2 regions of the Brachybacterium muris genome follow, and region 2 is predicted to be linked to the other one. Evidence: predicted binding sites of a transcription regulator. Region 2 holds the regulator's gene; the other holds the start of a gene.
What was found. Region 2 encodes LexA, which represses DNA repair genes until DNA is damaged. Its sites were predicted from a motif close to TCGAACANNTGTTCGA; they were not measured.

Region 1 (3,821 bases), 2.7 Mb from region 2:
TGAGCAGTTCGTCGTGGTCCGCGGCGCGCAGGGTGAGGGCTCCGTCGATCGCGGTGCCTCGGCTGAAGGAGCTCAGGTAGCGGATGCTGCCGACGACGTAGTGCTCGCTGCCCTCGACGGCCTGCTGCAGGGCCGCGGTGACAGTGGCGTCATCGGGCCCGCGGTTCACACCGCAGGCGGCCAGCAGGGTGCCGAGCAGTCCTGCCATGGCGATCCTCCGTCCCATAGGTTCCATCCCCTGATTGTCCCCGACGCCCGGGCCATCGCGTATCAGGGCGGCAGGGGGTCAGGGCACCGGGACGCGGGGCCGGCAGGGCGACACGGCCCGTGCTCAGCTCAGTTCAGTTCAGTTCAGTTCAGAACGGAGGATCGCCGTACTGGCTGATCGGATCGTCAGCCCCGGTCAGGTCGTTCCCCGCAGCACCCGGGGTGTTCGCATGCCTGTTCCCGGAGGGATCGTCGTCCCCCGCTGCGGAGGTGTCACCGCGGGGGCGCCTCCGGGGTCCATGACGGCCCTGTTGCTCGCGCCATTCCTCGTTCATCTCGGCGGCGAGCTGCGGGGCGACCAGGTCGCGGTCGTCCCACGTGGTGGTGGTGATCTTGCCGTCGATGGTCCACAGCGTGCGGTCCATGCCCGAGGGCCAGCTGTTGTGGAGATCTGCGTCGTCGCGCACGGGGTCGAGCCGACCCAGGGTCTTCCACTTGTGGTGCAGCCAGCACAGCAGGTGAAGGTTCTCGAGGCTGGTGGGGCCGCCACCGCTGGGGTCGAGGTGGTTGAACTCGATGATGTGGTCGGCCTCGCTGGCGAGGATGGTGGGCCTGGTGCAGCCCGGGGCGTTGCAGGTGGGATGCCGGAACCGGAGCTGTTCGAGAAGAGCCGCCGGGGGCCGGTAGGTGGTGGGCGCGGCGGGCAGGTACGCACCTGTCGCCGGATCGGTGAGGATCCGGAACCAGGTGGACTCGCCGCCGGCGAGCGCGCGGGCCTGATCGACGGGGACGGGCACCAGGCCGTTCAGCATCCCCGGCATCTCCGAGCGACCCTGCAGGGTCAGCGCCGGGACCGTGACGTACAGCTTGAACCGTGGGGCCGGCACCTGCACGGTGCCCGTCTCGAGCACGGAGCGGGTGAGGATCGCGTAGCGGATCGCCGCCAGCGACAGTGGGCGGCCCCGCTCGAGCACGTCACCGTCGATGTCGAAGGGGATCTCCGCTGCGTTCTCGTCCTGCAGGGCGGCACGCTGCGCCTTCTGCACGGCATGGGCGCACACGTCCAGACGGTGTGAGAGGGCCATGATCTCCGGGATCGGGCCGGTGATGGTGAGGGAGGCCGTGCCCAGCTCGGGATCGGCGAGGTGGAGGTCCACGCTGCGCAGTGCCGACGGCGGTTTCGGGGTATCCAGTGCGGTGACCATCGCGACCAACCGGCGCAGGTGGCGCACAAACTGATCACGGGAGATCGAGGCGAGGTCCCAGCTGGCCACGTGCTCGTCGATGTGCTGGACGTGGCCCTCGTCCAGCGGCCGCACCAGGCGCAGCAGGTGCACGTGCCACTCCTCTGGCAGTTCCCCCTCGGCCAGGCGGTGGAAGGTGCCTGGCATCTGCTCGACGGCGCGGTGGGCATCCCGGATCATGGCGCCGGCCCGGAAGGATGAGGTGCGAAGGCCCACGGCGATCTTGATCGCGGAGATGTCGGCCTCGTCCAGTGCGCCCTGGGCATCAGGGTCGTAGTGGAAGAACGTGGCCATGTCGCGCAGCTGCCGGGCGTACAGGCGGGTGCGGGTCTTCATCCGCTCGTGCATGCGGCAGGCCAGAGCGGCTTGCGGGTCGCCCGACGGAGCGTCCACCTCGTCGATGATCCGCTCCTGCGTGAGGGGTGAGCGTGCGCGCACGGGCCAGCGCCGTACCGGGGTGAACAGTTCCCCACCCATGCCTCCACCTCCCCACAGCCGATCAGTACATCCAGACTACTCTTTCGAATGCCCGTACGAAAGGGCCACCGAGAATCTGTGGATAAGCGTATCGGGGAGCATGAAAGCGAACATGAGTGGGGACAGAAATGTGGACGAATATGTGCACAAGTGCGTTCTGGGGAGGAACTTCAATACCCCCTACTACCTGCGAGATGTGGAGAGACATGTGGAAAGCCGTGGCATGGGGAGGAACCTCGACAGCCTCGAGCACCCCGGGACTGCAGCCCCCTGCGTCCCGAGCTCTAACGCGAAAGGGCTGTGGACGACAGGGCGCCACCGGCGACCGCCGGGTCAGGGCGCGAGGCAGGCCTCAGCTGTCTCGACCCAGGCCTCAGCTGTCGCGACGCAGGCCTAGTTGTTGCGATGCACGTCGGAGACGTAGTGATCGGCATAGCCGGTGTCCCCCACCAGGAAGTCGGCCACTGATCCGCTGTGCTGATACTGATGCAGCTGCGAGCCGTTCTGCGCCAGCTGCTCGGTGACGGTGGTGTGGTACTCCCCGGAGGAGTGGTTGTCGCCCGGCGAGAAGATCCCTCCCGGGGAATCCGCCGTCACCGTCGTCACATTGGGCGAGACCACAGGGGGATTGAGGAAGACGTCGCGCCCGCCGGCATCTATCTTCGGGACCAGGTCGTTCCCGTGCTGGATGTGCAGATAATCCGTCCCGGAGTTCACCGGATAGTTCTGCACGGGAGAACCGTAGGTCATCACATTCGTGACGTTGAACTGATTCGAGAAATCCGGGTCCCCAGCGAGGCTCGAGGCGATCATCCCGCCCTGCGAATGACCGTTCAGCATGAGAGGCGTGCCCGGGGGGAGGTCCAGGTCGGAATAGAGCTGTGCGATCGCATCGGCCGTCGCCTCCGAGCCCGCGGACCACCCGTTGGGGCCCGCCTGCGCGGCGTTGCCCGAGAGGTCCATCGGATTGTCCGAGGCGAACGGGCTCCACTGCTCCGTCCCCGGGATGTTGGCGATCACCCCGGTGGGGTTCCCCTGGGCATCGCGCACCACGGTCAGCCCCACCTGCCCGTCCTCCGGTGCACCGTAACTGGCATTGGTGTTGTTGATGATGTCTGCCAGGGAGTGCGGATCGACGTAACCGGGATCACCCGGCCCGCCCAGTTCCACCTGCTGAGGGGCGTCGGCATAACCGGTCCCGTCGTCGGCCAGATTGAGGTCCAGGCCGGTCGTCGCGTGCACCAGGGTGTTGATGCCGTCGAGACCGGCATCGATCAGGCCCACCCCGAGCTCGGTCAGGCGCGGCCACTCCCCATTCATGACGGCGTCGGCGGCCATCCCGAGCAGGCCGGTGGTGGACCTGCCCAACTCCTGCAGGTTGCCCAGCAGGATGCCCGGGTAGTCCCGCAGGTCATCCGGCCACCCGGCGATCTGCTCCCCGATCTCATCGGCCACCCAGTCCACCACCCCGGCCACCCCGGAGGCGAAGTCGGAGATCTTCTCCGCCGCACCGCTGAAGAAGTCAACCACGCCGTCCCAGAACCCGCCCCCGGAGTCCCCGTTGGAGGAGGCCTTGTCCTGCTCCTCGGCGTGACGCTCCAGCTCGCCGGAGCGGTCCCGAATGCCCGGGACCACCACCGACTCGCCCTGGCTGCGCACCACGTGCCAGTTCTCGCGGAACGAATCGGCATCAGGGCCTCGCCATTCCACGGCGTGGGTGGCGGCGTCGAGCCGGTCCAGCACCTCCCCCAGTCGCTCAGCTGCGGTGCGGAGCCCCTCGGCCTGGTCGCGCACCTGGTCCGGGTCCATCCCCTGGAAGCTCATCGCTCATCCCCCTCGGTGGTCTGCCCGGCACCCTCAGCGTTGTCAGCGCTGTCCGCCCGGTCGGCCGTG
Region 2 (3,821 bases):
TCGGTGCCGTGCTCGGCGAGCTGCACCAGGTGGAGGGGCTGCCCGCCGTGGGCACCGGCTCCGCCGGCGTGGACGACGAGATCGCGGTGATGACCGCGCAGGACGCGAAGGGTCTCGAGTTCGACGCGGTGGTCGTGGTGGAGCCCGCCGAACTGGTGGAGGACCACGGCGCCGGCGACCTGTACGTGGCGATGACGCGCCCCACCCAGCACCTGGGCGTGGTGCACGCCCGCGACCTGCCGGCCGGGATCGCCCCTAAGGAGCAGACCGTCGCGTAGCCGGAAAAGCGATCAGCGGCCGTGGCTTCCCCTCCACGACCGCTGATCTGGGTGCGCTGCGTGAGCGCACGAGGTGTATCTTACGCACTCCCGCGGTGTGCTTCGTACTTTCTCAGACGTTCGGATTCCCGGCAGGCTCACCGGCTTCTGACTCCGCGTCCGCGCCGGCGGCGGAACGGTCGGAGGATCCATCACCGGACTCCTCGCGCAGGCGCGTGATCGCCGCTTCGAAATCGACCAGGGAGTCGAAGGACTGGTAGACGCTGGCGAAGCGCATGTATGCCACCAGATCCAGTTCCTGCAGCGGCTGGAGGATCGCCAGACCCACATCGTGGGCATCGATCTCGGCCTGTCCGCTGGAGCGGATATCCTCCTCGACCCGCTGCGCGAGCATGGCCAGCTGGTCGTCGGTGACCGGCCTGCCCTGGCACGCCTTGCGCACCCCGGAGATCACCTTGGCCCTGCTGAAGGGCTCACTCACACCCGAGCGCTTGAGCACGGAGAGGGACGCGGTCTCCGCCGTGGAGAATCGCCGCCCGCACTCGGGGCACTGGCGGCGGCGACGGATCGTCGCCCCGTCATCGGACGTGCGGGAGTCCACGACACGGGAGTCGGGATGGCGGCAGAAGGGACAGTGCACCCAACAAGAGTACCGGGAGCACCGGGACACGTGAACGGGATCAGCGATCCACACCGTCCCCCACGGGCAGCTCGAGCTGTTGGCCTGCGGCGACACGGCCGGTGGGCAGATGGTTCATGGTGCGCACCTGAGCGATGTACTCCTGCTCGCTCACGCCCTCGGGGGCGTAGCGCTCGGCGTACTCCCACAGGGTGTCCCCCGCTTCGACGGTGACGGAGATCTGCTGCTCCTGCCCGGAGCCGGCGAGGGCGGCGGGCACGTCGAAGACGAGCAGGGCGAGCGCAGCGACCACCAGACCCGCCAGGAAGGCGATGGTGGTGACGAGAGCGCGACCCCGCGGGGTCAGCTCGAGTCGAACACCCGAGCGAGCAGCGGTGCGCTGCCGGCGGGCATCACGGTGCGGGAAGGGCAGGACCGTGGTCGTATCGGTGTGCATGTCCGAACTCCTGTTCGATCGAATCTATGTGCGACTGTAGACCGGGAGGTGGCGACACGCAAGTGGAAACATCGAACATGTGTTTGGAATCCGACTCCGTGCCACCTACTCTGGCTGACAGGACCACCACACCGCAGGGGTCTGACAAACGAAGCCAGGAGGCCCGCCCGATGTCGCCGAGCACCAGCCGTCCCTCGGAGCACGATGCGTCGTCGCTCTCCCCCGCGACCGAGGAGCAGCAGAGCCTGACCCGGCGCCAGCGCCTCATCCTGGAGACCATCACCGCGGCGATCTCCGCCCACGGATATCCCCCCACGATGAGGGAGATCGGCGACGCCGTGGGGCTCACGTCCTCATCCTCGGTGTCCCACCAGCTGCAGGCGCTGGAGCGCAAGGGCTACCTTCGCCGCGATCCCAAGCGCCCCCGCGCGATGGAAGTGGTGATGCCGGGCGAGGACGACTCCCCCACCCCCCTGCATCCCGAGGGCGCCGTGGTCGCCGACGCCGTCTCCGTCCCCCTGGTGGGTCGCATCGCCGCCGGCGTGCCGATCACCGCCGAGGAGCAGGTGGAGGATGTCTTCCCGCTGCCCACCCGTCTGGTGGGCGACGGTGACCTCTTCCTGCTGCAGGTGGTGGGCGACTCGATGATCGATGCCGCCATCTGCGACGGCGACTGGGTCGTGGTGCGCCAGCAGCCCGTGGCGCAGAAGGGCGAGATCGTCGCGGCGATGATCGACGGCGAGGCCACCGTGAAGACCTTCGCCCAGCGCGACGGGCACGTGTGGCTGATGCCCCACAATCCGGCTTTCGCCCCGATCCTGGGCGACCATGCCGAGATCCTGGGCAAGGTCGTGGCGGTGCTGCGCGCCGTCTGACGGGCCGGTCCCCGCCGAACAGGCGAGGTTCTCAGCGATCCGCGGCGAGGCGCCGCAGCGCGCCCAGGGCAACCTCGGGGTCGCTGGTGGGCCACAGCGGCGGCATGGCCTCCCTGAGGAACCCGCCGTAGCGGGCCGTTGCCAGGCGGGCATCCAGAACCGCGACCATCCCGCGATCGTCCACGCTGCGGATCAGGCGCCCGGCTCCCTGCGCCAGCAGCAGCGCCGCGTGCTGGGCGGAGACCGACATGAACCCGTTGCCCCCTCGAGAGGCGATCCGCTCCTGCCGGGCCGAGGCCAAGGGCTCGTCCGGCCGCGGGAACGGGATCCGGTCGATCGTCACCAGACGGCAGGCCCGGCCCACCACGTCCACGCCCTGCCACAGGGTGATGGTGCCGAACAGGCAGGAGTCCTCCTCCTCGCGGAAGATCCGCACCAGGTTCGAGATCGAGTCCTCCCCCTGCACCCCGATGGTCAGGTCCAAGCGGGCACGCACGTGCTCCGCGGCGAGTTCGGCTCCCCGACGGGAGGAGAACAGGCACAGCGCCCCACCCTGTGATGCCTCCACCAGATCGGTGAGATGATCCAGCATCTCGCGGCTCGGCCCCTCACGACCCGGGGGCGGCAGGTGGCGGGCTGTGTACAGGATCCCCTGGCGGCGGTAGTCGAAGGGGCTGCCCACGTCCAGGCCGGCCCACGCCCCGCGGTCCTCCAGCGGCGGCACCTCGTCCGGGTCCATCCGCGCCGCGCGGGCCAGGCCCACCTCCCCTGCGGGCGGTTCGAACCGTCCCCCGAGAGCGAGGGTGGCAGAGGTCAGGATCGCGGTACGGCTCTCCAGCACGGCACCGCGCATCGCCCCGGCCACGCTCAACGGCGCCACCTGGATGCTGGAGCGCCCGGTGGCCTCCGAGTGGGAGACGGAGACCACGTCGTCCTGGCCGGGGTCGAGCAGACGTTCGCACACGTCAATGATCTGCTGGAGGTTAGATCGCACGGCCTTGCGGGAACCGGCGGTGCCGGACACGGTCGCGTCCCCCGCGTCCTTCGCATCGGAGTGGGCCTGACGGGACTCGGTGCGCAGATGCTCGAGGGCGTCGGCGAGCTGCTCGGGCAGATCCCCCATCACCCGTCCGTCGGGCACCAGGGCGAGGGCTTCGCGCAGCTCCTCCCCCGCGTCGTCCAGGGCGGTCCCCGCCACACCGAGCCCGCGCAGGTCCCGCACGGTGCCCCGCACCAGGGCGGGGGTGAGCATCTCGGTGACGGCGGCGGTGACCGAGCCGGTGAGGCTGTGGGCCTCGTCGAACACCACCACGTCGTGCTCAGGGATGATGCCGTGGCCGTCGAAGGCGTCGATCGCCAGCAGCGCGTGGTTGGTGACCACCAGGTCCACCTCCCGGGCCAGTTCCCGGCTGCGCTCGGCGAAGCAGGAGTCCACCATCGGGCAGCTTCCTCCCAGGCAGTGGGAGCCGCTCACCGACACCTGGCGCCAGGCACGGTCGGAGACCGGGGAGTCCAGGGAGTCGCGGTCTCCGGTGGTGGTCTCCTCGGCCCATTCGCGCAGCCGGCGCACCTGCTCGCCGAGGCGCTCGCTC

Region 1: JOD52_RS16290 (HNH endonuclease signature motif containing protein) is a predicted target of LexA. The motif match lies at 1,973-1,988, and genes of this name have one in related genera.

Annotation. Positions count from the first base shown of each region.
Region 1 covers NZ_JAFBCB010000001.1:3,524,366-3,528,186, reverse strand. The annotation lists gene JOD52_RS16295 (hypothetical protein) at 1-208, opposite strand, end outside; gene JOD52_RS16290 (HNH endonuclease signature motif containing protein) at 357-1,928, opposite strand; gene JOD52_RS16285 (PGAP1-like alpha/beta domain-containing protein) at 2,322-3,752, opposite strand; gene JOD52_RS16280 (hypothetical protein) at 3,749-3,821, opposite strand, start outside.
Region 2 covers NZ_JAFBCB010000001.1:859,446-863,266, reverse strand. The annotation lists gene JOD52_RS04020 (ATP-binding domain-containing protein) at 1-278, shown strand, start outside; gene nrdR (transcriptional regulator NrdR) at 391-918, opposite strand; gene JOD52_RS04010 (LysM peptidoglycan-binding domain-containing protein) at 959-1,354, opposite strand; gene lexA (transcriptional repressor LexA) at 1,525-2,229, shown strand; gene JOD52_RS04000 (helicase C-terminal domain-containing protein) at 2,261-3,821, opposite strand, start outside.